DNA from 3 places in the Shewanella aestuarii genome. Region 2 is predicted to be linked to each of the others. Evidence: predicted binding sites of a transcription regulator. Region 2 holds the regulator's gene; each other region holds the start of a gene.
The links. Region 2 encodes MetJ, which represses methionine synthesis genes. Its sites were predicted from a motif close to TAGACGTCTAGACGTCTA; they were not measured.
Positions count from the first base shown of each region.

Region 1: the regulator MetJ is predicted to act here: its motif matches at 1,633-1,650, upstream of metH (methionine synthase).
Region 3: the regulator MetJ is predicted to act here: its motif matches at 6,939-6,956, upstream of serA (phosphoglycerate dehydrogenase).

Region 1 is NZ_CP050313.1:3,107,247-3,117,834, reverse strand. Features, by position in the region: gene metH (methionine synthase) at 1-1,502, opposite strand, end outside; gene HBH39_RS13705 (histidine phosphatase family protein) at 1,691-2,368, shown strand; cobalamin riboswitch at 2,371-2,504, shown strand; gene HBH39_RS13700 (ABC transporter ATP-binding protein) at 2,602-3,432, shown strand; gene HBH39_RS13695 (FecCD family ABC transporter permease) at 3,419-4,534, shown strand; gene cobT (nicotinate-nucleotide--dimethylbenzimidazole phosphoribosyltransferase) at 4,589-5,635, shown strand; gene HBH39_RS13685 (adenosylcobinamide-GDP ribazoletransferase) at 5,654-6,439, shown strand; gene cobU (bifunctional adenosylcobinamide kinase/adenosylcobinamide-phosphate guanylyltransferase) at 6,439-7,014, shown strand; gene HBH39_RS13675 (cobyric acid synthase) at 7,011-8,555, shown strand; gene cobO (cob(I)yrinic acid a,c-diamide adenosyltransferase) at 8,552-9,181, shown strand; gene HBH39_RS13665 (rod shape-determining protein) at 10,461-10,588, shown strand, end outside.
Region 2 is NZ_CP050313.1:3,571,046-3,581,633, reverse strand. Features, by position in the region: gene HBH39_RS15620 (tetrathionate reductase family octaheme c-type cytochrome) at 1-270, opposite strand, end outside; gene HBH39_RS15615 (DUF3373 family protein) at 331-2,043, opposite strand; gene HBH39_RS15610 (c-type cytochrome) at 2,189-2,515, opposite strand; gene HBH39_RS15605 (sulfite exporter TauE/SafE family protein) at 2,770-3,504, opposite strand; gene metJ (met regulon transcriptional regulator MetJ) at 3,674-3,988, opposite strand; gene metB (cystathionine gamma-synthase) at 4,197-5,369, shown strand; gene HBH39_RS15590 (bifunctional aspartate kinase/homoserine dehydrogenase II) at 5,391-7,784, shown strand; gene metF (methylenetetrahydrofolate reductase) at 8,022-8,909, shown strand; gene HBH39_RS15580 (c-type cytochrome) at 9,105-9,704, shown strand; gene HBH39_RS15575 (c-type cytochrome) at 9,714-10,588, shown strand, end outside.
Region 3 is NZ_CP050313.1:565,189-575,776, reverse strand. Features, by position in the region: gene HBH39_RS02725 (inorganic phosphate transporter) at 1-177, opposite strand, end outside; gene HBH39_RS02720 (TIGR00153 family protein) at 203-883, opposite strand; gene HBH39_RS02715 (inorganic triphosphatase) at 1,121-2,635, shown strand; gene katB (catalase KatB) at 2,703-4,172, opposite strand; gene HBH39_RS02705 (YgjV family protein) at 4,419-4,712, opposite strand; gene HBH39_RS02700 (PaaI family thioesterase) at 4,753-5,190, opposite strand; gene HBH39_RS02695 (helix-turn-helix transcriptional regulator) at 5,299-5,967, opposite strand; gene HBH39_RS02690 (DUF2238 domain-containing protein) at 6,291-6,890, opposite strand; gene serA (phosphoglycerate dehydrogenase) at 7,103-8,332, shown strand; gene ygfZ (tRNA-modifying protein YgfZ) at 8,449-9,402, shown strand; gene HBH39_RS19940 (EAL domain-containing protein) at 9,535-9,909, opposite strand; gene HBH39_RS02670 (bifunctional diguanylate cyclase/phosphodiesterase) at 9,888-10,588, opposite strand, start outside.

The DNA.
Region 1 (10,588 bases), 460 kb from region 2:
CGTTGGCGGGTATCGGCTTGGCCGTCTTCGTCAAAGGCCATCACAATGGCTGCTGCGCCATAACGTTTCACTAAGGTGGCTTGTTCAATAAAGGCTTGTTCGCCTTCTTTCATCGAAATAGAGTTTACGATGGACTTGCCTTGTACGCATTTTAGCCCAGCTTCTATCACTTCCCACTTTGAAGAGTCGATCATAATCGGTACTCGGGAAATATCCGGCTCTGAGGCGATCAAGTTTAAAAACTTGGTCATCGACGCTGCGCCATCAAGCATGCCTTCATCCATGTTGACGTCGATAATTTGTGCGCCGTTTTCTACTTGCTCACGCACCACATCTAAGGCTTCTTCAAACTTTTCTTCTTTAATTAAGCGTAAAAACTTTGCCGAGCCTGTGACGTTAGCGCGCTCGCCAACATTCACAAATAGCGAGTTACCATCGATGGTTAGTGGTTCAAGTCCTGATAAACGACAAGCTACAGGGATGTCAGGAATACTGCGAGGTGCGTGGGTGATAACGGCATCGCGAATCGCGCTGATATGTGCTGGTGTGCTTCCACAACAACCGCCAACAATATTTAGCATGCCTTCCGCTGCCCAGTCGACAATGACCTCGGCCATTTCTTCTGGCGTTTCATCATAACCGCCAAATTCATTCGGCAGGCCTGCATTGGGGTGTGCTGATACATGACATTCAGCAATGCGAGATAATTCTTCGACGTAAGGGCGCAGTTCTTTTGGGCCTAATGCACAGTTTAGGCCGATTGATAATGGTTTAATGTGGCGTAAAGAGTTGTAAAATGCTTCAGTCGTTTGGCCTGTTAAGGTGCGCCCAGAAGCGTCGGTAATGGTGCCCGAAATCATCACTGGCAGGCGTTCGCCAATGTTGTCAAACACGGTTTCGATGGCAAATAAAGCGGCTTTGGCATTTAAGGTATCAAAAATGGTTTCAACCATAATGATATCTGCACCGCCTTCAATTAATGCGCTGGTGGATTCAATGTAAGCAGCCACTAGGTCATCAAAATGAATGTTGCGATAACCAGGATCGTTCACATCTGGGCTGATAGAGCAGGTACGATTGGTTGGACCAAGTACCCCGGCAACATAGCGTGGTTGGCCCGTTTGTTCGGCTATTTCATCGGCAGCTTGGCGGGCGACTCTGGCGCCTTCAAGGTTAATTTCAGCCGATAACGACTGCATGTCATAGTCGGCCATGGCAATTGTGGTGGCATTAAAGGTGTTAGTTTCAATAATGTCGGCACCGGCCAGCAAGTATTCTCGATGAATTTGCTTGATAATGTGTGGCTGTGATAACACCAATAAATCGTTGTTGCCTTTGACATCGCAATGCCAATCTTTAAAGCGCTCACCACGGTAATCGGCTTCTTCCAATTTGTAGTCTTGGATCATGGTGCCCATTGCGCCATCAAGAATAACAATGCGCTGTTTGAGAAGAGCACTAAGCTGCTGATATGTTTGACTGTAATGAGTCGTCTTCGCCATAACCGAATACCTTTTTAATGCAGGGCAATGCCGCCAAATTGCGTGCAAAGCGATTTTTTGCCAAATTGACTTTACCTTGATTGGCGGGCTGCCATCTAAAATTGCCAAGATAAAAAATATTTTGGACATTTATACGTATAGACGTCCATAATACGTGAGTTGTGACTAACAGGGCAAGGCTAAATTAAATGAAACATCTTCAAATGGTTTTCTTGCGTCATGGCCATTGTGAAGGCGGTGACATAGTGCGAGGTCGAACCGATGTTGCTTTATCATTTGAGGGGGAAGCTCAAATGAATCAAGCTTTTAATAGTCTGCCCAAACTGCCTGATTGTGTATTTACGTCGCCATTACAGCGCTGCCAACTATGGAGTGACGATATCGCAAAACAGCATGCTTTGCCCATATCGACATTAGCCGATTTACAAGAAATTGATTTTGGTGACTGGGATGGTGAGTTATGGCAGCACCTGTATCAGCAATATGGCGGGCAGGTAAGTGCTTATTACGCTAATCCTTGGGATGCAGATAACACGCCAAACAATGCAGAGCCATTGGCATTGTTTACTCAGCGGGTTGAGCAAGTACTCTTATTTATTCTGCAACAGCTGAGTCTTACTAAAAGGTGTGAGGATCAATCACACGCAAGCAGCTTAGTAGTTACCCATGGCGGGGTGATCCGCACTGTTATCGGGTTAATTTTAGATATGAGGAAATCGGCGACATTGTATAGCCAGCTTGCTATACCCTATGGTGCACTCGTTAGTGTTGACGCTTATATAGATGATAAACCACTCGTTTCACTTGATGACATCAGTTTTAGATTGAATTGGCCGACGCTAAGCGCCAAAATAGGCCAGCATTAACCCCTATTTTATAGGTGATAGGTATTGGGAATCGGGCAAGCCCGAACTGTACCCGCAACTGTGATTTATATGTGTTTATTCACCTTTAATAAGCGCATTTAAAAAGTCAGATACCAGCTTATCACTTTCATTTTTAACGCCTGAGCGGGAACACTCAGTGGAGCGTATATGAAGTTATTAATTTGCCGTACTTGCCAAGCAAGTGCCGCCCCTCATCTTTCTAGGCGTCATTTATGACAGCCGCTGCTTTGTCCGTTAGTCAATTAGCTTGGCGCGTTGATGATATCGATATTTTATCGGGTATTGAATTTGAGCTACCCCAAGGGCAAATGCTGGGGATTATTGGCCCTAATGGCGCTGGTAAATCAAGTTTGCTGCGCTGTCTTTACCGCTTTATTCGCCCAACTTGTGGTGAGATTGCCTTATTTGGCGATAATATCTGTCGCTATTCTGCCAAGAAATTTGCAACCCAAGTGGCGGTGGTGCAACAAGATACTCCCCCATTTTTTGATATGAATACCACCCAATTAGTTGCAATGGGATTAACACCACACAAAGGTCTGTTTGATGGTCAAACGACTCATGATATTCAGTTAGTTGAGCAGGCATTGCTGAAAGTGGGCTTAGCTGATAAAGCCTTTTTACAATATGGGCAATTATCAGGTGGCGAAAAACAACGGGCGTTAATTGCCAGAGCGATTGTTCAGCGGCCTAAGTTACTTATTTTAGATGAGCCAACCAATCATTTAGATATTCGTTATCAAATTCAAATTCTTGAATTAGTCAAAAGCTTAGGTATTACCGTAATTGCTTCAATTCACGATCTTAATTTAGCCAGTGCCATGTGTGACAGCTTATTACTGCTTAATAAAGGCCAGCTTGTTGCTAAAGGTTCCCCATCAGAGGTGTTAACTGAGGCGCAAATTGGTCAAGTGTTTGAGGTGTGCTGTGAAGTAACCGAGCATCCACAACATGGTAAGCCACTGATTAGTTACTATTATGGTTATCAGCGCGCCATTGGCAACAGTACCAGTAAAATAGCGAGCCCACATGAGTCAGAGTAAACACCAAGTTCGTTATCAGCTGTTGCTATTTTGCTTAATCCTTGTGACCTTACTCACCCCTATGGCTGCGGCAAGTTTTGGGGCTGCCAATATTCATTTTAGTGATGTGGTTCACCTTCTTGTTAATAGCCTATTTAAGTCAGAACTCACCCCCACGCAAGATCCATCAACCAGTGGCACTTTGGGGGGAAGTATTGTTGAGCGAATCATCTTTGAACTACGTTTTCCTCGCATAGTATTGGCGTTTGTGGCAGGCGCTGGACTGGCGATTGCAGGTAGCGTGTTACAAATTGTCACCCGTAATCCGTTGGCTGATCCATATTTATTTGGTATCAGTTCAGGGGCTTCTTTTGGCGCTGTGGTGGTGTTTTCAGTTTTAGCTGATACAGGCTTGTTTGCGGGTGTTGTTGATTCATCATTATTACAGGCTGCTGCAATTGCTAGCTGGTGGAACTGGCAAAATTTACTCCTGCCTATTGGTGCATTTTTAGGGGCGAGTTTATCGGTTTTAGTGGTGCTGAGTTTATCGGGTTTAGGGCGGGTCAGTCAGGTTGAACGCATGCTGTTATCTGGGGTGGCTACCTCATTTATGTTTGGCGCATTAACCAGTTTGTTGTTGTATTTTTCTAGCCCACAGGCTGCCGCGTCAGTTCTGTTTTGGACCCTAGGCAGCTTTGCTAAAGCCAGTTGGTCTGGGGTTGTGTTACCCGTATTGGTTGTACTTTTTAGCTTGGTCATTATTTTAGCCCTAAAGCGACAAATTGTGGCGTTGCAAGCGGGGGATGAAGCCGCCCATACCTTAGGGGTAAATGTGGCGAAGCTTCGTTTAAATATGCTGTTGTTATGCTCATTGATCACTGCGGTGTTAGTTGCTAGCTGTGGTGGCATTGGCTTTGTGGGATTGATGATCCCCCATTGTGTGCGCTTATTATTGCCCGGCCGTCAGCCAATGGTTATTACCGCGCTTGTGGGCGGAATTTTTATGGTGTGGATTGATGTGATTGCCCGCTGTGTTTTGGGTAATCAAGAGTTACCTGTTGGCATAATTACCGCTGCCATTGGCAGTGTTTTTTTCTTGTTTATTTTGCGTCATCGTCGTTAATGATGACCTAGTTGGTGTTATTTATAAGTAGTTGCCAAAAGGCATGGAGTCACTATGTTTGCCGTTGATCCTGTAACGCATCGATTTGATGAACAAATTCAAAGTAAAATTGATCAAAAAACCAAACCTAAAGGGGCATTAGGCCAACTTGAAGGTTTGGCAAAAAAAGTCGCTCAAGTGCAGTTAAGTCGTGATCCTAATATCAGCCAATTACATATAAAACAGCCGGGATTATTGGTGTTTGCTGCTGATCACGGCATTGCACAATATGGGGTATCGATAGCGCCCAGTGAAGTTACCCGCCAAATGGTGGCTAATTTTGTTCAAGGTGGTGCGGCCGTTAATGTATTTTGTCGCCAAATGGGTTTTAACCTTGAAGTGATTGATTGCGGTATGTTGGCGCCTCTAGGGGCAAAAGGGGTGACTGAACATCGTTTAGGTAATGGCACCGAGGCCATACATTTAGCCCCCGCAATGACCCTAGAACATGTTAGAAAAGGCTTTGAAGCCGCTGCAGAAGTGGTTGAGCGTCATGCGTTATCTGGCTGTAATTTAATTGCCATAGGTGAAATGGGCATAGGTAATAGCTCGTCGGCCGCAGCGATTATGGCGTCCTTATTAGATTTAGATGTACAAAAATGTGTGGGGCGTGGCACTGGCGTAGATGACAAAACCTTCGAGCTTAAAAAGGCATTAATCAATGAAGCCTTAAAAATGCATCGCAGTAAGCTGGTGTCGCCAGTGCATGTGTTAGCTCATTTGGGCGGCTTTGAAATTGTGCAAATGACAGGGGCTATTTTGGCCGCGGCTGAGCGTAAAATGCTAGTCGTGATTGATGGCTTTATTGCGAGCGCCGCTGCATTAGTGGCAGTGAAACTTCACCCTGCGGTAAGTGATTATTTGATTTTTGCGCATCAGTCAGATGAGCAAGGACATAAACTGATGTTGACTCATTTAAATGCCACGCCCTTGTTGTCACTCGGCTTACGTTTAGGTGAAGGAACCGGTGCAGCATTAGCACTGCCGTTAATTCAAGGGGCAGTCAATTTTTATAATGAGATGGCCAGCTTTGACAGTGCTGGTGTTAAAAACGTAGTGTAATTGTCATTAAAGGAACTTATGTCGACTAAATACCTAGGCTTGCGCCAATTAACTCTTTTTTTTGTGGCACTGAGCTTTTTTACCCGCTTACCTATCCCGTCATGGGTAACAGTTGATGCTGAAAAACTGAATAAATCCAGCCGCTATTTTGGCGTGGTGGGACTGTTAATTGGCGTTATTACTGGCGCAATCTTCTGGTTGGCACAACTAATTTTACCGGCCAGTGTGGCGGTATTATTGGCCATGGTCGTTGGCGTATTGCTGACCGGTGGTTTTCATGAAGACGGCTTGGCTGACACTGCCGATGGTTTTGGTGGTGGCTGGAGTGTTGCAGACAAGCTGAAAATAATGAAAGATTCTCGCCTTGGCAGTTATGGCGCGTTAGCCATTGGCCTCGCTTTGCTACTGAAATGGCAATTGTTGGTAGAGCTAGCCCTTTTTAGTCCGATGGCCGCAGTGACTGGTTTAGTGGTGGCTAATACCTTAAGCCGTGTATTGGCCAGCAGCCTGATTTTTAGTGAACAATATGTGCGTGATGATGACAGCGCGAAATCAAAACCGTTAGCCGAGCAGCAATCCTTAAATGACTTGTTTATTTTATTGGCGTCAGGGTTGTTTGTATTGCTGTGGCTTAATGGTGTGGTGGCTTTTAGCTTATTTATTATTTTATGGTGTGTCCGCTTTTTACTGGCCAACTTTTTTAGACGTCAAATCGGCGGTTACACTGGCGATACCTTAGGAGCGGCACAGCAAATATCAGAACTTGTCTGTTATCTGGTTATTCTTGCTGTTGGCTTAAGTTAATGCTGCATTTGGTGTTAGGTGGCGCGAGAAGCGGCAAAAGTCGCTACGCTGAGCAACGGGTGGCTGAAAGGCTTGTTGATGAAGACTTATCGGCAATTTATATTGCCACGGCAACCGCCGGTGATGATGAAATGCAGCGCCGTATTCAGCGGCATCAGCAAGACCGAATTACCAGTAACGTGAAATGGCACACCATTGAAGCCCCGTTGGCACTGGCAGCAACCCTGAAGCAAATTGATAAGCCTAATCAAATTATCTTAGTTGACTGTTTAACCTTATATATCACCAATCATTTATTCGCCTGTGAGCAAGGCGATTCAAATCAATGTGCAGCGCTGAACAGGTCTTGGTTAGCTGAAAAACAGCAATTATTGAGTCTGTTACCTAAGTTGCAAGCGGATATTATCTTAGTCAGTAATGAAGTGGGATCAGGCATTGTGCCGCTTGGTGAGCTAAGCAGAGAATTTGTCGATGAGGCTGGTTGGCTAAATCAAGCCATTGCCACCATTGCCGATGATGTCAGCTTAGTGGTTGCCGGATTACCTTTGTCACTTAAGTCGAGTAAACCATCATGAAAGCCGCTGATAGCCAAATTCAAGGGGCGTTAATGGTGCAAGGCACCACATCAGATGCCGGAAAAAGTACCTTAGTGGCGGGGTTATGCCGTTTATTTGCCCGTAAAGGCGTAAAGGTTGCACCATTTAAACCACAAAATATGGCGCTAAATAGTGCGGTAACTCTTGATGGTGGCGAAATTGGTCGTGCTCAAGCGCTGCAAGCCACGGCCTGTTATTTAGCACCCCACACTGATTTTAATCCAGTACTGCTTAAACCTAGCTCCGACACAGGGGCACAGGTCATTATTCACGGTAAAGCGTTAACCACACTAGAAGCAAACGCTTTTTTTGGCCCGCAAAGTCGTGGTTATAAAGCGCATGCATTAACGGCTGTGATGCAGTCATATCAGCGTTTAACCGCACAATACCAATTGGTACTGATAGAAGGGGCCGGTAGCCCTGCTGAAATCAATTTACGCCAAGGCGATATTGCTAATATGGGCTTTGCTGAAGTCGCCAATTGCCCAGTGATCATTATTGCTGATATTGATAAAGGCGGGGTTTTTGCCCATCTGGTTGGCACATTAGCCTTGCTAAGTGAAACCGAGCAAGCACGGGTCAAAGGCTTTGTTATTAACCGTTTTCGCGGTGATATAAGCTTACTGCAATCAGGCATTGACTGGCTTGAAAACCACACCCAAAAACCCGTACTAGGGGTATTACCTTATTTACATGACTTACATTTAGATGCTGAAGATGCGTTAATTCCACAGTCAAACAGTGTGACAAGCTCACCTGTAAATAGCGCTGAGCGTACCAAGCTAAAAGTATTGGTGTTGGTGTTTCCGCGGATCAGCAATCACACAGACTTTGATCCACTTAGATTACATCCCCAGATTGAGTTTAGTTATTTGTCGTTAGCCGACAATCCTTTACAAAGTGTGATTCAAGCCGATTTAATCATTTTACCCGGTAGTAAAAATGTGCGCGCCGATTTAGCGTTTATGCGCCAACTGGGCTGGGATAAACTGGTTAGTAAACACTTACGTTATGGCGGCAAAGTGATTGGTATATGCGGCGGCTATCAAATGCTTGGTCAGCACATTAATGACCCGCAAGGCATTGAAGATACCGCAGGATGCGAACAAGGTTTAGGTTTATTGGCTATCACCACTGAGCTAATGGAACATAAAACATTAACTCAAGTAAGTGGTTACTTACATTTAAATGGCCAGCAAGCAAGCTTCTGTGGTTATGAGATCCACTGTGGTCAATCAACCTCAACCCTTAGCGGTTTAGCCACGCCCATTGAGTTAACAACAGCCTCATTTGCCCCTAAATCCGATGGTCAAATCAGCGCCGATAATCAAATTTTTGGTACTTATATTCATGGTTTGTTTGATCAACCTGATGCCTGCCAATTAATTTTACAGTGGGCAGGCCTTGAACAAGCCGACCTAATTGATATCAACCAAATTCGAGAACAGCAATTAAATCGTCTAGCGGATGTGTTGGAAGCACATCTTGATGTCGATAAATTAACAGGAGTGATTGCATGAGCCGTGACACAAATGAAAACGACAACCAAGTCGATCAAAAGGCCCAACGCCATAAAGCGCGTCAGCAAAAAGTAAAGCAAGGCGTTGATGCTAAAATTGCCGCAGCTCAGGAAGAAAAGGGCATTTTGCTGGTACTGACAGGCAACGGTAAAGGTAAGTCGACATCAGGTTTTGGCTCAGTTGCGCGTGCTGTTGGTCATGGTCATAAAGCTGCCGTGGTGCAATTTATTAAAGGCACTTGGGCATGTGGTGAGCGCAATTTATTGGAAGGTGCTGGGGTTGAGTTTCACGTAATGGGTACAGGTTTTACGTGGGAGACCCAAGATAAAGCAAAAGACACTGAGGCCGCCATGGAAGCATGGCTTGAAGCTGAAAAGCTGCTAAAAGATGAGTCCGTTAACTTAGTGTTGTTAGACGAGCTAACCTATATGGTGAGTTACCATTATATTGAGTTAGAACGCGTGTTAACGGCACTTAAAAACCGTCCAGCCATGCAGCATGTGATTATTACCGGTCGAGCTTGCCATCGTGAAATCATAGAGTTAGCTGATACCGTGAGCGAGGTGCAACCGATAAAACATGCCTTTAATGCAGGTATCAAAGCGCAACTTGGATTTGATTATTAAGGTTTTTATTATCTGTACTAGCTCAGACTTGATCTGACAATAACCCCTTTACAGATACTGCTTCGGGACGCTGTACGCCATCCATGGCCGCTTAACGAAAACGTCCTGTTTTCGATACCCTCAGCCGCATCTGCACAGGGTTATTTTATCTCTTCGATTTGGCTTTATTTGGTATGCATTAGGTTTTGAAAGCTGGCTTGGCATCCATGCCAAGCTCACGGGTTCTTCAAATAAAGAGTCTCGATGAACTTAATTCAAATTGAATTGACAATAACCCCTTTACAGATACTGCTTCGGGACGCTGTACGCCATCCATGGCTACTTAACGAAAACGTCCTGTTTTCGATACCCTCAGCCGCATCTGCACAGGGTTATTCTATCTCTTCGATTTGGCTTTATTTGGTATGCATTAGGTTTTGAAAGCTGGCTTGGCATCCATGCCAAGCTCACGGGTTCTTCAAATAAAGAGTCTTGATGAACTTAATTCAAATTGAATTGACAATAACCCCTTTACAGATACAGCTTCGGGACGCTGTACGCCATCCATGGCCGCTTAACGAAAACGTCCTGTTTTCGATACCCTCAGCCGCATCTGCACAGGGTTATTTTATCTCTTCGATTTGGCTTTATTTGAACCCCAAATTAAAAGCGTAAGAGATACTTAGAATTTAATTAAATTGAATTTTGATGTTTTTCTATTGGTTACAAACATGGTCAAATCGAAGAGGCGAAAATTTCAGGTGTAAGTGCGGCCGTGACTACTGACCACCATGGCGAAGTTTCACTGCGTGAAACGCTTTGATCGCGACATTCCGTTCATCCTGAACATCCCAGCGGCAGGCAATTGATTAGATTGGAGTTATGGACTCACTTACCCTACCCAGTATAACTTTTATTAAAACATTGAATTAAAACTATAAAGTATCAAATATTAGGGAAAAAGTAGGCTAATCTCCAACATATTCATCGAGCGCGCCATTTAGGGAAGAAAAAGCCTTTCATTAAAAGTGCCTATCAGCCCCTTGTTAAAGTTCACCTTGGCCCAACTAATTCTGACCCAACTAATTCGCAAAATTAGGCTTGAAAGATGCAATCAGAACAAACGATTAGCCAATGTGTTGTACTAAAAACAACTACCCCAAAAAAGCAAATTCCTATAGCATAAAATGTACCGATAAATATGGATGTGGCATCGGCCTAGTCCAACAAGCGATTTATACCCTGCAAACAATGCAGCGCATAAATACTTAAACGTTAAGTGGCTCGGAGGCCCAGAGTATTGTTTACATTTATAAGAAGCCTTTTCTCGCATGATTTACTTTTTGAATTAAGTGAAAACAAACTTTCTATTAAAGCCTTCTCTTCTGATTTGTCGTATGAAGATGAACCTTATATAGCACTCGAAAA
Region 2 (10,588 bases):
GCTAGTGCAGCGTGGTTCATTACCAGCAATTGAGACACAAAAGTTATTAATACTATTCTTTTTGCCACGCATTACGGTGCGATCGGGCAACTCTTGCTTTAATTCCCAAGTCCAATGGGAAGATTTCATAAACTCTTTTGCATGATCTTCATGACATTCAATACATTGCGTGGTGACTTCAGTGCCTTGTGTAAATGGCCCTTTAAGTACTTCTTTATGATCAAATGCTGCGTGAGTGGCGCTACTGGCTAACAGTAACATCCAAGCCATTGATATTTTTTTCATGATTTAAATCCTTACCCTGAGGGGCGAGGCCCCCGGGAAGTGCAATTAAAAGTTAACAGTCAAAGAGGCGTTTACATCGTAAGCGGTATCCACTACAGGCAGCATGGAGTAGGCGGTACCAGCAATGACATCATCCACTTTTTGAGGTGCGCCAACCGGGGTGCCGCTGCCTGTGTATTCAAAGTCGTAATACAAGCCTGCTAACTTGATAAACATTCTTGGGTTGATATCAAAAATGTAATAGGCTTCAGCGACATGGCCTCGAGTAGCTAATTTGCTACCAATGGGGTCATCTTGGGCTTGGGTAAATGGGGTCCAATATTCTGAACCATAGTTGTACTCTAGACCGAATTTACCGCCCGGAGCGGGCATTTGCATCCCGATATAAACGCCGTAACCATCTTTGGTATCCGTATCGACAGTTTCTTTTGGTACCATAATGATTTCAGTACCCGTGCTATTTAGCTCCGCTTCAAACACAGCATCATTTAACATGCCGCCAAATAAACCGGCATTGCCATTAGGTTCTGCACGCGTCCAACCGATAGAAGCAAACCATTTGTAATCATTTTCAGTTTCTCTAGCATAACCTAAGCCACCTAAGAACATGTCACCAATAACACCACTAGGCTGAACACGGGTGACAAAGTTGAAGTTTTCAAACTTTTGCATGTCTTGATACATAGTCGGAGCAAATATTCCCGCTAATTGGGTGGGAAATGCCATGGTGCCCTTGAAGCCATCGTTGATATCTTTAGCGCCAAATAAGGTCATTTGCAGGAAGTTAGTGCCGTCATTAATCACATCAATATTGAAGCCACCTAAGTGGGTATCTTTAGTGATAATGTCGCCAAACATCTCGCCATTACCAAACTGAGACTCAAATCCTTGGCCATAACAAAAACGTACGACTTGGCCTTCAATACCGGTGATTTCACCTAAGTTATAACCCAATGTTGCACCATCAAAATTAAAGTTAACTAAGTGCCCAGATGGCGTGCCGCCGCGCATTTCATTTTCACGATAATGACTCGGTGGGCCATAGGTTGAAGGGCGACGTCCAATAGAGAGGTAAGTATTGCTACCGTTAATATTTTTCCAATCAAAATAAGCGCGCTCTACTCGTAACCAATCGCCACTGGTGTTGCCACTACTGGTGCCATCCATGGTAAATGAGTTCCATGAATCAAATACCTTAACCCCGGTAGAGTCGCCCCAGTTTTTATACATGCTGAGTCGGCCTGCAAAACTGACGTTATCCCATACTTTTGCTTTGAGATCTAAACGTAAGCGAGTGGTGTAAAGTATGTCGTTATCGATATCTTGTTGGGTTTGAGGGGCAAGAACATAGGGCATTACGCCTTGTAACATGCCACTTTGAAATGCCGCAGCTAACTCCGGGTTTGCGGCCATCATTTTACCTAGCGGTGAAGTAGCACTGCTAGGGTCGCCAAACGCACCAGACATGGCTTTAGCGCCAAAATCTGAAAAGTTAACTTTCATTGCTGGATTCCAAGTGACATTTTGAAAGTGCAATGAATGCGCTTTGGTCCGAAAATCACCTGTAATTTGAATTCTATCTAAAGCGGTGTGGCGTTCGGTTTTATCTACCCGCGAATTGAGATCATCAAGTTCTTCGGTAATGTCTGCTAGTTGCTGTTTAAGATCGGCGATTTTTTGGGCGTCGATATCTGCTGTAAAACCAGCCCCGCTAAAAAGCAGTGCATTAGCCACTAATATTGAAATGAGAGTACGCATAATATTGCTCCCTAAAATTTGGTTGTTTTTTGTGCTTTCAACCAAATTTTGATTGTCAGAGTCCCTGAGGCTAAGCCCCAATATTTTTTGATTTCAAGATGTAATCTGTGCCTATTACGACACCTTGTTTAACCCTAAGTGGCTATTAACCGCAGGTTTGTGGCTGATCTGAATCCGCAGCGTGGTCATATAAAAACTGCTGAATATCTTTCAAATCTTTCTCTGATAAGGCTTTAAATACTTCAGGTTTGGCTTTGTGTTGATCGCGTTTGAAAAAGCGATCCCATTGACTCATGGTTTTTGCCATCGGGGTTAACTCTGGTCCTTCTGTGCCGACACTATGACAAGCTTTACATTCTTTTTTATAAAGGTGTTTACCTTTTTTCGGATTGCCACCCTCAGCCGCCATTGCTTGACTACCAAGTGATAAAAACAGAGCCATTGCAATGGCAACTTTTAGATTGATTTTCATTGTTCACATCCTCATCTAGGGTATGGGGTTCACCCCAATTACTTTTAATTTAAAACCGTGTCCTTGTTGTTAAGAATGTTACCTAAAAGTAGGTAGTGTTAATTTGAAGTAGATCAAGTTAATGAGAAAAATCTAATTGATAAAAATTTAATTGAAAAAAATCTAATAGACTGGGTGTGATCAAGCTCATAGGAGATGATTAAGTTTAGTGATAGGCGGATATAGCGAGTATGGCTGTGTTAAATATGGGGCATTTAAGCTAATGCATAGATAGATTTTATGGTTAGCACTAAAGCACTTAATGTGCACAGGATCAGCGTTGCGGTGCGGGTTTTATTTTTATCCACTTTGCCAACAAGCCGCCCTGCAACGAAATAACCCGCAACGACAGAGGGAATTAACATCACAGATAGCCACATATGCTTCCATTCAACCAAGCCGACCAAAACTAAAATAAGCAGTGCAATTACCGAGCTAAAAACAAAATAGGCAGACAATGCCGCCCTAAATTGACTGGCATCTTTACCCGACAATAAAATCGCCAGTGGTGGACCGCCAATCGCCGCAATATTGCCAAAAATACCCGATACCACACCTGCAATAAACAAGGTAAGTCGATTTACCGGCGCTGAAAACTTAAACACACTTAACAAAACCGCGGTAAACACAATGCCAGCGATGGCCAAGCCTAATACCGCTTGCTGGGCGAACAGTAATAATGCGGCGCCTAGAAATCCCCCAGGAATTCGACCGATAAGCGCATATTGCAATCCGTTGAAGGCTAAGTGAGCTCGCTCTCTATATAAGGTCATTAATGAAATAACAAATCCCATCACAATTATCGGTATAGGCACGAGTTGTGGGTCAACAATATACAGGAGTGGACTGGCAACCACGGCTAAGCCAAAACCAATTAAGCTTTGGGTTAATGCACCGCAAAAAATAATCACTGACGCTAAAATCAATGTGGTGGGATCAATAAATGACATAAAATGGAACTCGTTATAAGCGTCTGATTGAGTATGGGTTACAAAACGGAACATACAGAATTAAGAAAGGCGTAAAAACAACATTCCACCAAGATAACTATCCTACACATAGGATAGTTATCTTGGTGGAATGTGATTGAAGAGTTTGGGTAATTCTAATTTGCAGAAATTACTCTAAGTCTTCCCATTCAATACCCATTTGATCCATTAATGCTTTCGCTTCACGCGGGATGCTATCTGGCTCATCTTTTGATAAATCATTATCATCAGGCAATGGTTGACCTGTGTAGGCATGCAAAAATGCTTCACAAAGTAATTCGCTATTTGTCGCGTGGCGCAAATTATTCACTTGGCGACGGGTGCGCTCATCGGTCAATACTTTCAATACTTTTAAAGGAATTGATACGGTGATTTTTTTTACTTGTTCATTCTTCTTGCCGTGCTCGGCATATGGGCTAATATAGTCGCCATTCCACTCAGTCATTAACTCACCCTTTACTATAAATTCGCTGCAGATTTTAAACCCTTACAATCTCTAGTCAAATTATTGCTGTGTTTTAGTGCACATTGCAAATAGATTTCTTGATGTTTAGACGTCTAAACGGCTATTTTTGTTGACCTGAGTAGTTCTGTTAGGTAAATTTAGCCATCTAGACATCTCTTTTGTGTGTTCATCGTGTTAGGAGTCAACCATGACCAAGTCTTGTAAACAACATAACAGTGCTACCGTCGCCGTGCGTCAGGGCATTGAGAGTGACACACAATATGGTGCTGTTGTTCCGCCAATTTATTTATCGACCAATTATTCATTTGATGGCCATAAAAATCCGCGCGAATTTGACTATAGTCGCTCAGGTAATCCTACTCGTTGCATTTTAGGTGAGGCTATTGCCAAGTTAGAGCATGGCGCAACGGGGGTGGTGACTTGCACTGGTATGGCTGCTATTACCCTAGTAACCAGCTTATTAGGTCCAAATGATTTACTTGTTGTTCCGCATGATTGCTATGGTGGCAGTTACCGTTTATTTACCAACTTAGCTAAAAAAGGCCAATTTAAACTGGCGGTGGTCGATCAAACCAACGAACAAGCTTTGGCTGAGGCTATTGCTAGAAAGCCCAAAATGGTCTGGTTAGAAACGCCATCTAACCCACTACTACGTGTTGTCGATATCGCTGAAATCGCTAAAGCGGCTAAACAAGTCGGTGCATTAGTAGCAGTAGACAACACCTTTTTGTCTCCTATTTTGCAACAGCCACTTAATTTAGGCGCAGATATTGTGATTCACTCAACCACTAAATATATCAATGGGCACAGTGATGTTGTCGGTGGTGCTGTGGTGGCAAAAGATGCCGAGTTGGGAGAGCTACTACATTGGTGGTCGAATACTTTAGGGTTAACAGGCTCAGCGTTTGATAGCTATTTAACCTTACGCGGTATTCGTACGCTTGCGGTGCGTATTCGCGAACATCAAGTCAATGCCCAGCGTATTGTTGCGCTGTTAAGTCAAAGTGATGTTGTTGCAAAAGTGTATTATCCGGGGTTAAAAGACCATCCAGGTCACGAAATTGCGGCGAAACAACAACAAGGCTTTGGTGCTATGTTAAGTTTTGAACTCAATGGCGGTGAAGCAGAAGTGGTTGCCTTTTTATCTGCATTAACTTTGTTCAGTGTTGCTGAAAGTTTAGGCGGGGTGGAAAGTTTAGTGGCCGTTCCTGCCACCATGACGCACAGAGCAATGGAGCCAGAGGCTCGCTATGAGGCCGGTGTTAAAGATACATTATTAAGGTTGTCTGTTGGTATTGAAGATGGCGATGATTTAGTGGCAGATATTCAAGCCGCATTAGCTGCAGTCGCAGCGTTGTAGTGGGTGCTTAAGGAGTTACAAATGGCGCGTGGTCATTTACATAAATTTGGTGGTTCAAGTCTTGCTGACGCCGATTGTTATCGACGTGTCGCTCATATTTTACTGACTCATGGTAACAGTGATGACTTAATTGTGGTGTCAGCCGCTGGCAAAAGTACCAATTTTTTATACAAGTTACTCAATTTGCGTGAAAGCGGTCAGTTGTGGCAAGAAGAGCTACAAGTGCTGATTAGTTATCAGCAAACCTTGATCGAACAGTTATTGTCTAATGAGCAAGCGCGCGATTTACGCGAGCGTTTATCAACGGATAAATCTCAATTAATTAGTTTGCTATCGCTTGAGCAGCGTAATGAGTACCAGCTTAATCAAGTTGTCAGTTTTGGTGAACGTTGGTCTGCTAGACTCATGGCGGCCTTGTTACGTGAATCAGGTGTGGCGTCTTCTCATGTTGATGCTTGCTCTATTTTAGTCGCCGATGAAGGCTCTGTGCCTAATATTCGTGTTGATGAATCGCGTGCCAAGGTGCAAGCATTATTAGCCGCTCACCCGAATGAAAGATTAGTGATCACCGGCTTTATTTGTGCCAATGGTCAAGGTGATACCTTATTATTGGGGCGTAATGGTTCTGATTTTAGTGCGACTTTAATTGCCAGTTTAGCTGACATTGGCCGTGTCACCATTTGGACGGATGTTGAAGGAGTATTTAATGCTGACCCGAATAAAATCAACGATGCCAAACTATTAAAAAGCATGTCGCTTGCTGAAGCCGATCGTTTAGCACGACTTGGCTCGCCGGTGTTACATTCACGTACTTTGCAGCCATTGTTTGATACCTCGGTCAGCTTGGCTGTGCGCTCAAGCTATGCTTCGCATACCGATTTCACCTTAATAGCCCCACAAAGCTCATCTGCAAGTGCCCCAGTAGTAACAAACCTCAATGAGGTGGTGTTATTTAGCTTTAAATCTAGTGCCAGTATTGAGCCATTATTAGCTATTTTTGCCCAAGCGGGTTTAACCCCACTGGCACATTGGGTGTTGGCTCAGCAAAAGCTAGAGTTAGCCTTTACGCTTGAAAGCCAAAAGCAAGTTCAGTCATTATTGGCCAGCTTTGCAGCTGAGTTTGTGATTGAAGATTTGCAAATACACAGCGATTTAGGTTTGGTGGCCTTGGTGAGTGCTGACGCTGAGTTATACCGTAGAAGCTTTGCGCGTTTGCTCAGCCGTGATGCTAAACCTATCTATCAAGATGGCTTAAGTTTGGTTACTTTAGTGCCACAAGCACAAGTGAACTTATTAACTCAAAAAGTGCACCGCCGCTGCGCTGGCCCTAGAATGCGCATAGGGGTATTGCTACTGGGCGTGGGTAATATTGGTGAAGCTTGGATTGATTTATTTAAACGTGCGCGCTTTGGTTTAAATAAAGAGCTGGAAGCCACGGTAGAATTGGTTGGTTTAGTGAGTTCTCAAAAAGCCTTGATTGATAACGCAGGTGTGGACTTAGACAACTGGCAGCAACAATATGAGCAACAAGCACAACCATGGAATTATGATGGTTTATTTGAGCAAATTGAGCAGCTATCTTGTGATGAAGTTGTTGCATTAGATATCAGTGCCAGCGCCTCATTAACCTTGCAGTACCCTGAGTTATTTGCCAGAGGTATTCATGTGGTTAGTGCTAATAAATTAGCCGGTTCTGGGCCATTACCTTTTTATCGTGAATTGAAACTGCAATTAGGTAATCGTCGTTTATTTTGGCGCTACAATGCCAGTTGTGGTGCCGGTTTGCCTATTCAGCATGCGCTTAATGATTTACGCAACAGTGGTGACACCATTGAAGCTGTAGGCGGTATATTTTCAGGTACATTATGTTGGTTATTTGAAAATTACGATGGCAGTAAGCCATTTTCAGAATTAGTCACCCAAGCAAAAAGCTTAGGGATCACTGAACCTGATCCTCGCGATGATTTATCTGGACGAGATATGCAGCGCAAATTGCTTATTTTGGCGCGTGAGATTGGTTTGGCAATTGAACTGGAAGACATTACCTTAAACTCATTAGTGCCAGCCCATTTAGCTGAGTTAACCTTGAATGAGTTTATGGCGCGCATTACTGAGCTTGATGATGACTTGCTACAGCAATTTAGTGCGGCTGCCGAGCAAGATAAGGTGCTGCGTTATGTCGCATCACTTGATAAAGCCGAAGGTAAATTGAAAGCTGAAGTAGGAATTCAATGGGTTGATCGCAATCACCCCTATGCCAATTTAACTCCTGGTGATAACGTATTTGTTATTCGCAGCGCATTTTATCAAGGTAATCCATTGATTATTCGCGGCCCGGGTGCAGGTAGGGAAGTTACCGCAGCAGCAGTGCAATCAGATTTAGTGCAAATCTGTCGAGATCTATTGCAAGAGTAAAGCCTATTTGCCAAGAGGTTATCTACTTAAAAGCAAGGCTGGTTAGCGGTCTTGCTTTTTTTTCATCGTTATCTTGCTAAATTGTCACTGTGGTTCAAATCATTCTATGTACTTTTATTCTTGACATCAGAGTCAGTTAAATTACTATGTAGACATGTAGACGTCTAAACGTCCGTTTAAACAAACCGAGAATTACACCCATCGATGCCACCATCGAAGCAGTTGAAGGAATAGAACATGGCTTTTCATCATGCCCAACACTCACAGTCGTTAAATCAGAGCTTATCTGAGCTAAGCGATATCAATGTGTCATTTGAGTTTTTTCCGCCTTCAACACCAGAGATGGAAACCATTTTATGGAACTCAATTCGTCGTTTAGAGCCGCTTAACCCTAAGTTTGTCTCGGTTACTTACGGCGCTAACTCTGGGGTGCGGGATCGCACCCATAGTGTGATTGAGCGTATTCAAAAAGAAACTAACTTATTAGCGGCACCGCACCTCACTTTAGTTGACGCCAGTGATGAAGAGTTAATTGAGTTAGCTAAGCATTACTGGAACTCTGGTATTAAAGATATTGTCGCGTTGCGCGGTGATTTACCTGAAGGCAGCCCAAAACCAACTCGATTTGCCAATGATCTTGTTAGTTTATTGCGCTCGGTCGCTGACTTTGATATTTCAGTTGCGGCCTATCCTGAAGTTCATCCAGATGCCCGTAACGCCCAAGCTGATTTAATCCATTTGAAAAAGAAAATTGATGCGGGTGCAAATCGTGCTATCACCCAGTTTTTCTTTGACGTTGAATCTTATTTACGCTTTCGCGATCGCTGTGTCACGGCGGGTATTGATGTCGAAATCGTCCCTGGGATTTTACCTGTCACTAACTTTAAGCAAACCAAACGCTTTGCCGATATGACCAATGTTGCCATTCCGCAATGGTTAAGCCGTCAATTTGAAGGATTAGACAACGACCCTGGTACTCGCCAATTGGTTGGTGCTAACGTGGCGATTGATATGGTCAAAGTGTTAGCTCGTGAAGGCGTGAAAGATTTCCACTTTTATACCCTGAATCGTGCAGAATTAACCTATGCGATTTGCCACACCTTGGGTGTTCGTCCTAAACCTTAGATGTTCGCACTAAACTTTAGGTATTTATCCTAAAAGTGGGTTCAAAAGCATCAATTAATTTTTATCGCCTCAGTTGTATTGCGACTGAGGTTTTTTGTATCTGAATTCTGTCACTATTATTAATATGCTGCTTGTTTGAAAATTCATCTATAGTGAAGTGACATTAACAAAGATGGATTTTGAAAAGGCATAACCATGAATAAATCGTTAATCGCTGCCACGTTTGTATGCAGTGTCGTTAGCCTACCAGTGAATGCATCTGTCCCCGCGACAGTGCAAGTGTGTGTGAGTTGCCATGGCGCTCAAGGCCAGGGATTAGAGGGTGTAGGGCCAAAGCTAGCTGGGTTATCTTCAGCTTACATGGCAGCTCAAATTAAGTTATTTCAGTCTGGCAGTCGCCAAAACCCATTAATGCAACCAATGGCAATGATGCTTCAAGGTGACAATATACAGGTTGCCGCCGATTATTTTGCATCTCAGCCAGTTGGCGACATCAGCTTACTTTATCGTGGTGACAAAGTCGCGATTACCGATCCTGCCGAGAAACTGGCATATCAAGGGGATTGGTCACGGGATCTACCTGCTTGTTTCTCGTGTCATGGTTCATCTGCCATTGGCGCAGAACAGTTTCCTCGTTTAGCTGGCCAACAAGCGAGTTATATTAAAAGCCAGCTTGAAGCTTGGCAAAAGGGCACTCGTAAGGGGGATGCCGATAATATGATGGCCAATGTCGCTGGCAAATTAACCGCTGCCGAAATTGACCAACTTGCGCAATATCTTGCCTCGCTGAAGTAAGGATACATTATGAAGTTTCGAGCAAAATATATTTTAAGTGCAGCGGCATTAGTGGGATTCAATATTAATGTTATTGCCGAGGAACTGCCTGATCGCCAGCAAGCTTTACCTTCAATGCCCAAACAAGCTGATCATTTATATCTTGAATCAGCGCCTTTAACCGATATTCCCGAAGGTGAGTTTGGTGATAAAGTCCGTTTGGGCTACCAATTATTTGTGAATACTCAATTATTGCGTGATAAAAATGTGGGTAACGATCTTAATTGTGTCAATTGTCACTTAAATGCAGGTAATAAGGCCAATGCGTCTCCTTTGTGGGGCGCTTATTTTGCGTATCCCGCCTATCGCAAAAAAAATGACAAAGTGAATAGTTATGAAGAGCGTCTGCAAGGCTGTTTTACGTATTCAATGAATGGCAAAGCACCAGAATCAGGCAGTAAAGAGCTAGTGGCATTGTCTGCTTATTCGTATTGGTTGGGGATGTCTGGGTTAATGCGTCAGCACAATGTTGCAGGCCCTGTGCCTGAGTTAAGCGATAGTGAATTAGTCAAAGGCGCCAAGCGCGATGATTTTATTTTACCCGAGCTCATCTCAAGTAAAATGGACCCAAATGCCTTAGCACAACTTCCTGGACGAGGTTATCCTGCTGTCCCAAAAGCTGAACTCGCTTATTCGCCAGAGCGCGGTGCAGAAGTTTATCAAGCCCATTGTCAATCTTGTCATGGCCAAGATGGTCAAGGACAAATGATTGCTGGCATTGCTGCTTTACCACCGTTATGGGGAGCGCAGAGTTACAACTGGGGGGCAGGTATGCATCGAATTGGCACCGCAGCAGATTTTATTTATGAAAATATGCCGTTAGGTAAAAGTGTCCAATTAACACC
Region 3 (10,588 bases), 1.0 Mb from region 2:
AAATTCAAAAATCATCGCAATGATGATCGCTTGTTTAATCGTAATGGCATTAGAACCTACTGAGGTCCCCATAGCGTTGGCGACATCATTTGCACCAATACCCCATGCCATCAAAAATCCAAATGCAGCCGCAATGCCGATAAGCATCGGGCCGTTGGTGACTAATACATCAACCATTGTTGTTTCCTTGATAACCTTGTGATTAGTTACGAGCTAACATTAGCTCTAGACGGGAGCCTACGCGTTCAGCTATATCAGCTAAATCACCCGTCCACTCAATAATTTTATATAGAAACATCACATCAACTGGATTTAATTCTGCTTCAACAGAATACAGTTGGCGACGGACTTGGATTTGAAGATCATCTGTGTCTTCTTCTATTGAATCTAACTCATTGATCATTCTTGCAACTAACTCGACTTCACGACCTCTAAAACCTGTTTCTAATAGATCATCTAGCTCATTGATTGCTTTTTTTGCAAGTAACACAGCATCAAGACAACGCTTAAGGTAAGCATTGAATGGTTCTTGAACTGAAGGAGGAAAAACTAATTGGCGCCCAATAACACGGCCAGAAATGTCTTTTGTTTTGTTGGCGATTTTGTCTTGTTGAGTTAATAATTCAAGCAAGTCAGTACGCTCAACTGGCATAAACAAGCCGCCAGGCAAGGTTAAGCGAATTTCACGCTTTAAGGTATCAGCATCTTTTTCTAGTATGCTAATTTGTTTGCGAATTTTTACCGCTTCATCCCAGTCTCCTGCCACTGAGGCATCAAAGAAAGGTACAAGAAGGAATGCACATTCGTTAACTTTGTCGATATGCTGTTCTAAAGGCTTTAGAGGTGATTTTGCAAATACACCTAAAATAGAGTTTACTGGCATTGCCGTTTACCTATTTAATTAATTCCGATTTGGAAAAGCGGGCGCATGTTACCTCAAGCGTCCACATAAAGAAACAGTGTAGTTCCAATTTCGTACTACTGTGATTTATAATTTCAACTCAGAGTATAATTTATCTGAGCGACGCAATCCTAAAATATTTTTATTACAGAAATGTGACATTATGAATTATATATGACGCATTGGTGAACATTTGATTACAAGGTGAGCAATAAGTCAATGGAAACAGAAATTGAACTCAAGTTACTCATCAGCACTCAACATTTTGATTCAGCGTTAGAAAGCCTTAGTAAACTCCCAAAATCTAAACCAATAAATACTGATTATTTATTTAATCATTATTTTGATACTAGTCAGTTGCAATTATTAACCTGGGATATGGGGTTACGTGTTCGCGGTTCAAAAAATCATCAAGAACAAACCATAAAAACCGCTGGTAGCGTCAAGGCAGGTATACACTCACGCCCTGAATATAATGTCCCGACCGCTGAAAAAACACCCAACCTTGCATTATTTCCTCAACATATTTGGCCAAAAAATACCAATATAGCTGAACTTAATCAACAATTAGAATGCATTTTCGAAACCAATTTCACCCGTATAACATGGCGCATTTTTGTTGATGACAGCTTAATTGAAGTCGCTCTTGATCAAGGTGAAATCATCGCCAATAAAAATTGTTCCCCGATTTGTGAAGTCGAGCTTGAATTATTAGCTGGCAGTAAAAAGGCACTTACCACTCTAGCCCAACAGATCGCCAAACATATCCCCGTGCGATTAGGGCAAGCCAGCAAAGCGCAGCGAGGTTATCAATTAGCTAAGCTTTACACCCCAAAGCCTATCAAGGAGTTACAGCATATAAAATTGAATGATGCGCAAAGTTTATCTGCAACCTTAAAACAGATATTAACCCTTTGCCTTGAACGATGGCAGCAATTGGAAGCGGTTCTGATCACCCCCATAGAGGATAAAAGCGAAGAAGCACTAAGCCCTACGCAGCTCATTAATAAAGTACAAGCATGGGGGCAATTTAGGGACAATATCCGTTTATTAAAACTGACCTTAAATCAATTTGGCTTACTGAGTAGCGACTTGCACCAGCAGCTAACATGGCTTGAAGACCAGTTAGTTTTTGTCAAAAACCTTCAAAGTTGGGCACTTATCATCAATGAACCAACAACCTTGCTAGGCGGCTTAAATAACAAGCAACTCATTCAACAACAAGTTAGCCAACTAATTTTTCAGCAACTTAAAAAAAATACCATCAATGATATAGTTGAACATATCAACTACGGCCAATTACAGTTGGTACTCGTTGAAATGTTAATGCTGGTTGAACAACAACAAATCGAACTTGTTGATTACCCAAATGTATCTTTATTAGCCAATGATTTACAGCAAGATTCTTGGAAGCGCATTTTACAGTTAATGCCGCTTAATATGGATATGAGCAATATTGATTATCAACAAGTCGCTATTGCTTTGGATGAAAGCTTACAGGTTGGCGTTGCTTATGGTGAGTTATACCCTAACCAACAAAAACATGACTTTAGAGCCCCTTGGATAGATTTAGCATTAGGGATATCCACCTTACATTGTTATCAATTGCTGCGAGAGTTAAATCAAGCGTCAACATTGGGCATAGCCTCATGGTTAGATAACAAAGAATCGAGTTTGCTTTTTGCGATGGAACACTCTCGTAAAAGAGCAGTTAAAAATAAGCCTTATTGGTAAACCTTAATCTAAAAAATGGGCTTGACGATATCAATCATCAAGCCCTTTCTTATAACCATTGGTATGACTATACAACTAATCCAAGTGCTGATTGAATGCGTTGGCCATAATCAGCATCTGCTTTAGAAAAATGCGCTAGCATACGTTGTTGCACATCTACAGAAGTTTGACTTAATGAACCGGCAATCGTAGCCACTAAGCGCTGCTTCTCATCTTCGCTAAACATACGGTACAGATTTCCCGCTTGAGTAAAATCATCTTGGTCATAGCGACTATAACGTGCTGCCTCACCGTCTATGCGTAATGGTGGCTCAATCAACTTAGATGCATCTTCAAGTTTAGGCTCAGCGGTGCTTGGTCCATAGTTTACGCTAGCATCACCACCGGTTTGGCTACCATGATAAGGGCATTGAGTGCCCGCCATGGCACCACCACGTTGATGATGATTTGCTTGGGTTGCATGGGGACAATTAACAGGTAACTGATTATAGTTAGCACCAATGCGGTAACGCTGTGCATCGGCATAAGCAAACAAACGTGCCTGCAACATTTTATCTGGTGATGCGCCAACGCCAGGCACCAAATTGCTTGGCGCTAATGCAACTTGTTCAACTTCTGCAAAATAATTTTGTGGCAGACGGTTTAGCTCTAGCTCGCCAATTTCAATTAATGGGTAGTCACTGTGCGGCCAGACTTTGGTTAAATCAAACGGATTGATATGGTAAGTATTGGCATCAGCTTCTGGCATTATTTGGACATTTACGGTCCATTTAGGGAAATTACCATCGGTAATGGCGACTACCATGTCACGTTGTGACGAATCAGGATCAATCCCTTTTAATTTATCCGCTTGCTCGTTAGTTAAGTTCACCACACCTTGTTGTGACTTAAAATGAAACTTAACCCAAAAGCGTTCTCCTTCGGCATTCCACAATGAGAATGTGTGCGAACCATAACCATGCATTTGACGATAGTTAGCTGGAATACCGCGATCTGACATTAAAATGGTGACTTGATGCATAGCTTCTGGGTTGAGTGACCAAAAGTCCCACATTGCTTGTGGATCTTTTAAGTTGGTTTGTGGATGACGCTTTTGAGTATGAATAAAGTCTGGAAACTTAATCCCGTCTCGTAAAAAGAAGGTTGGTGTATTATTACCCACAATGTCATGATTACCTTGAGCAGTATAAAAACGAACCGCAAAGCCGCGTGGGTCGCGTTCAGCATCCGCACTTCCCATTTCACCACCAACGGTAGAGAAGCGTACAAAGGTTTCGGTTTGTTTGCCCACACCATTGAAATGATCAGCAATGGTATAATCGCTTAAGTCTTTTGTTAGGGTAAAAGTACCATATGCGCCAGTCCCTTTGGCATGCACTATGCGTTCAGGAATTCGCTCACGATTAAAATGCGCTAGCTTCTCAATCAAATGCCAATCTTGTAGTAATAAGGGGCCACGCTCACCAGCTGACAATGAGTTTTGATCGTCTGCTATCGGTGCGCCACTTTGACTTGTTAAGTAATTTGAATTGTTCATATTAATCTGCCTCTACATTATTCTGCTAATAACCATTGTTCAATTAGGTCAAAAACGGTTGCCATCATATTCACCTTGGCGGTCGTAATCGGATAAACAGATAATACCCTGCAAAATAAATTAATATAAGCGATTAAAGTGAATAGGGATAATCGACAAAACCAATTAGCAAGAAGCAAGAAGCAAGAAGCAAGAAGCAAGAAGCAAGAAGCAAGAAGCAAGAGCAGCCTAAAAAGCAATCTTGTATTAAGCCAAAGTAAAAATTGGCTTAATACAATTAATAAATCGCTTATTATTCTGTAGATGGGGAATTTGCGGTTCTCGATATAACTTCACTAAATAATAAGCATCGATCAATACAATGAAGAAATTGACTAGGGCTACTGGGATCGCCGCAATCGCCAAACCGTAGGCAACAAACAAAGCAGCGCCAATTAAGTTCCACCAGCGCAGCTTTTTAATGTCTGCCATCATCAGCGAAATGGCAACCACCACAGAGGCTAAATAGCCCACCCATTCCCAAATAGTTGCACTATCCATATCATTTCCAATTTCTATTTAGTCATCGGGTAATTGTAGCTTATCGCTTAACAACCGCTGCTGTCATCCTTGAGATGCAGCACAAATCATTAGCGCTATTATGGATTAGTATTTCCCAAACTGAACTGCGCTTACCCAGATGAACGGGTTTAGCCGTAGCGGTCAACAAACCATTACGCGACGCTTTTAAATGGTTGGCATTAATTTCTTGACCAACACAGTAATACTCTGTGAAATCCACCACAAAATTAGCCGCATAACTGGCAACTGTTTCAGCTAGAGCTACATTGGCACCACCGTGAACAATACCCAGCGGATTATGCACACTCGGTTCTGCTGGCATGGTCGCCTTCATATAATCGTCACCGATCTCAGTAATTTTAATGCCTAATGTTTGCATTAAGGTGCCCTTACCGTGCAATCCAGCATCTAAACGATGACAATCTTCTAAGCTGACCTTTTTAAACCAAATACTCATTTATTACATCCAGTTAAAAATTTCATTTAGTGTACTTTGACTAAAAGTGAGATGAAACAAAAAAAGAGGAGCAAAATTGCGCCTCTTAGTTTCAATATTTTTTGTTAGTTAGTTCACTAATTCTAAATGACGTTGATAAGTTTGCGCCCAACGCAGTAACTCAACACGATTACGTGATTGGGTTTTTCGAAAAATAGAAGAGATATGCGCCTTTACCGTATGCTCACTAATACAAAGGCGGTGAGCAATTTCTTTATTTCTTGCGCCACTGGAAACCAACTTAATCACAGTGCGCTCACGACCAGTGAGCATTTGCATGATTGCAGCTTTGTCTTCAGGAATTTGATTATGATGTTCTTGATGCTGTACTAGACGGCGAAAAATTTTGCTGATCAGCGGTCTGTCATACCAAAGCTCATCTGAAACCATCTTACGTAAGCCTGTTAACATTAAGTCCATGCGCTGATCAGTAAACAGAATGCCACGAATACCTAACAACAACGCAGCCTCTTGGTCTAACGAGCCTCGCTCTACTTGATATAATGCAACGGGAACGTCATTAGCCATTCGTGCCGCTAAAAGCGGAACGCCTTTGCTGTCAATTGCTGCGCCTTTTGGGGCGATAAAATAAAAGCAGTTCGACTGATTTTCGAACGCTAACGCTTCGACATGCTTAATGATACGCGTTTTAAAACCTATCGATTCAGCAAGAATAGCTAAATTACAAGGGGCTGATAATTGGTGCAAAAACACCAACTCATACATATTCGAACTCATCACTTTTCTCCCTGAAAAGTTTAATTACGTTCAAGTAATTACTTTTTGTTATTGCACATTTTTCGCAACAACATCATTACAGGCCTCATTGGCCTAGCACTGAAAATCATCCTGAAATTCATTTTATACTTAAATTGTGTGTTGATTCTAGTCGCACTTTAAACCATAAAGCACTGCAAAAGCCTAGAATAAACAAAAAGATAATCAAATGAGACAAACGCTTAGTATTAATTTACTAATCTCATCGCCGGGCTGTCAGTCAAAAGTACTATTTTATATCTCTCGAGAGGATAAACATACTCCCGACTAACTAGGCCATCTTATTACTGAAGATGACTGATTTGCCTATTCTGTAAACCCGTTAACATTAACAAACCACATATCCCGCCAATTAACGCTAAAAACATATCTGATTGCGTATCCCAAACGTAACCTTGAGTACCTAAAAAGGCTTCCGCATCTTCACCCGTAGCAGCAGCGACCCACCATTCAATTAACTCATAAAATGCTGAAAAAGCGAGAACAAAACAGACGCATAAAAATTGACACCAAGCGCCTATTTGCAGTACCCCATTGCGAAGCATCACTTCTCTTGCCAACATAACCGGCACAAAACCTTGTACAAAGTGGCCCACTTTATCGTAGTTGTTACGCTCACTTCCCATGACTTGCGCTAACCAGTCAAATAATGGCACTTCAGCATAGGTGTAACGAGCACCAACCATTAACACAATGCAATGAATCAAGATTAATACATAAGAGAGGGTTGTGAGTGGAAAACGTTTACGAGTAAAAAACAAAATAGGTAGCGCGATCAAAGCAGGAAGCGCTTCTAGCCACCAGGTGAACATATCTTTAGGATCACTAACCGACCACACTAAAACCGCAATAAAACACACTATCCATATAACTATATTATGCAATGTAAATCCCTCTTATTCGATATTGTTCTAGAATGAGAATATTAACTTTAGCCATCTAGCCCTCCACAAGCAGCAAAAAAAGTGCTACTTTGACACTGCGTTGGAAGTCGCAAAATTCATATCAATCCTAATCGCATTGATATCATAAGCATAAGTACTCAAATTAACTAGGTACTAAATCAGCAATATAATCATTAGAGGGTACCCATATCATGGCGAAACACTCGCTTGACAAGGATAAGATCAAAATCCTGCTGTTGGAGGGCGTCCACCAAAGTGCAGTTGATGTGTTTGAAAGAGCAGGCTATAGCAACATTGAGTATCACAAAGCTTCGCTAGGTGAAGACCAATTGCTCGAGTCGATTAAAGACGCACATTTTGTTGGGTTGCGTTCACGTACACAGTTAACGGCACAGGTTTTAAACCATGCTGAAAAACTGGTCGCCATAGGCTGTTTTTGTATCGGCACCAACCAGGTTGATCTATCTGCAGCAGAAAAGCTAGGGATCCCGGTGTTTAACGCACCATTTTCAAACACTCGCAGTGTGGCTGAATTAGTGCTTGGTGAAATCATTATGTTATTGCGTGGTATTCCACAACGTAATGCACAATGTCACCGTGGCGGTTGGTTAAAAAGTGCCAATGGTAGTGTGGAAGCGCGCGGTAAAACACTCGGCGTTGTGGGTTACGGCCACATTGGCACTCAGCTAGGTATTTTGGCTGAAACCTTAGGTATGCGGGTTATCTTTTTCGATATTGAAGATAAATTGCCGTTAGGAAACGCATCACAAGTGCATTCACTGAACGAGTTATTAGCAAATGCGGATGTTGTGAGTTTGCATGTGCCAGAAACCCCTTCAACCAAAGACATGTTTGCTGAAGCTGAATTTAGCAAAATGCGCCAAGGCGGTTTCTTCATTAACGCCTCTCGTGGCACGGTTGTCGATATTGATGCATTAGCGCAAGCCATAAAATCAGGCCATATAGCTGGTGCAGCAGTGGACGTATTCCCTGTTGAGCCTAAATCAAATGATGATGAATTTGTAAGCCCATTACGTGGTTTGGACAATGTCATACTGACACCGCACATTGGTGGCAGTACAGCAGAAGCACAAGAAAACATTGGCATTGAAGTGGCAGGTAAACTGGCCAAATATTCAGACAATGGTTCAACGCTTTCAGCGGTTAACTTCCCTGAAGTGTCGCTTGCGCCTCATGCGGGGGCATCACGCCTGCTGCATATTCACCAAAACCGTCCTGGTGTGTTGATTAAAATTAACCAAGCGTTTTCTGAAAAAGGCATTAACATTGCGGCTCAATATCTACAAACAACCGCAGAAATTGGTTACGTGGTAATGGAAGTGGATTCAGATCAAGCTCAAGAAGCCTTAGATGAACTAAAACAAATTGAAGGCACCATTCGTGCCCGGGTGTTGTTTTAGTCAATGTTTTAACTGACGTCCATAAAACGGCTATTTAGATAGCCGTTTTTTATTGCCGCTTCCCCTGAGCTTCCGTTACACTGCTTGCAATATTTTGCTGTATAACAGGAAACCTTATGAGCCTTTCAGTTAGCCAACCCAATTGGAAAATAACCCAAGAAACGCCCTCATTAATGCTAGCCAGCTTGTCCCATTTCGGACTGATTGAAGTCACAGGAGAGCAGGGCCGAAGCTTTATCCACGGTCAAGTCACCACAGACATCACCTCTCTTGAAGCAAACCAGTGGCGTTGGGGGGCACATTGTGATGCTAAAGGTAAAATGCTTGCCAGTTTTCGGGCCTTTGCCATTCATGACAGCTTATTTATGTTGATGCCCGCCAACAACATTGAATCAGATTTAGCCCAATTAAAAAAATATGCAGTATTTAGTAAAGCTGAGCTTGAAAATGCTAGCGCCAACTGGCTGCTAATCGGTATTGCAGGTATGGATGCTAAGGCGTTTGTTGAGCAACAATTTGGTTCAATTGATGCTCAACTCACCCTGGTGGATGGCGGTGCAATCATTAAAGATGGCGAGCGTTACATTGCTATGCTAACCCATGATAAAGCAACCACACTATGTGAAAACCATACACTATTTGATGCCACTGCATGGCAAGCGCTAGAAATTATAGCGGGTTACCCTAATATTCAAGTACAACATGCAGGCCAATATGTGCCGCAAATGTGTAACGTTCAAGCTATTAATGGAATAAGCTTTACCAAAGGCTGCTACATGGGACAAGAAACCATCGCCCGTATGAAGTACCGTGGTGGTAACAAACGTGCACTGTATATTTTATCGGGTAATACCCATCAAAACTTAACAGCGAATTCCAGTATTGAAATCGCCCTTGAAGAAGGTTATCGCAAAGCTGGAAATATTATTGAGTTTGTTCAACAAGGCGAGCAAGTGTTGTTAACTGCGGTTTTGGCTAATGACACTCAAGCAGATGCCACATTGCGCATTGCGGAAGATGAGCAATCTAGCTTATCGGTTATGGCTTTGCCTTACTCGTTAGTAGATTAAACGAATAATCGTTCGCGATTAAATTTAACCATGGCGACTGAGCTAAAAATGCAATTCGCATTTACTTTGGCTCAGTCGCTTGTTAATTGAGCACATGCAATACAACTGATGACATGCAGTATCCGTCATGACTTATTCAGTTTGTGCCATAAACAAGGTCACAAAATCATCACTCGATATCGCAGGGCTTTTAAAGTAACCTTGATATGTATGGCAATGATTATCTTGCAGAAATGTTAACTGCTCAGCCGTTTCAACCCCTTCTGCCACCACTTTCAAATTCAGGTTATTAGCCATAGAAATAATGGCCGCTGTGATCTGCACATCAGCAAGATCGTCAGGAATATCTTTTACAAAACTACGGTCAACCTTTAAAAAATCAACATTAAAATATTTTAAATAGGCTAAAGAAGAATACCCGGTACCAAAGTCGTCAATCGCTAAGCGAATACCAAGCCCTTTAAGTTTTAACAAGGTATCTTTGGTTAGCGAATGATTATGAACCAACACCCCTCGGTTATTTCTAACACCAGTTTATTAGGATTAATGCCGGTTTCATTCAATATATGACGAATATCATCAATAAAGCCCTCATCATTAAACTGTAAAGGCGATAGGTTGACAGCGATATAATCCAAATTGATACCACGTTTTTGCCAACTAACAAATGCCTCGCAAGCAACGGTAATGACCCATCGGCCTAGCTTAATAATTTGTCCACTCACCTCGGCTGCTGGAATAAATTGGTCCGGTGGAATAGTGCCTAATTCTGAATTAAACCAGCGTATTAAGCTTTCAACGCTTTCAATCTGATTAGTTTGACAATTAACAATAGGCTGGAAGTAAAGTGAAAAGTCATTATTATCAATTGCGGATTCAATACGTTGCTCTAAAGTCAGTTTAGATTTTAGCGCCAAGGTGAACTCTTCTAAATAAATTTGTACTCGGTTTTTTCCTAGTGATTTCGCTTTATAGAGTGCGGTGTCAGCATTTTTAAACAGGGTGACTTCATCTTCGCCATGCTCAGGAAAAATACTCGCACCAATGCTGATTTTAGTATTTAAAAACAGATTCACAGGGCCAATTAACTCTAACGGATACGAGAAGCAATTTAGTAGTTCTGTAGTCAAAAATGTAAGATGTTCCTGATCGGTAACATCTTCAATAATCACCATAAATTCATCGC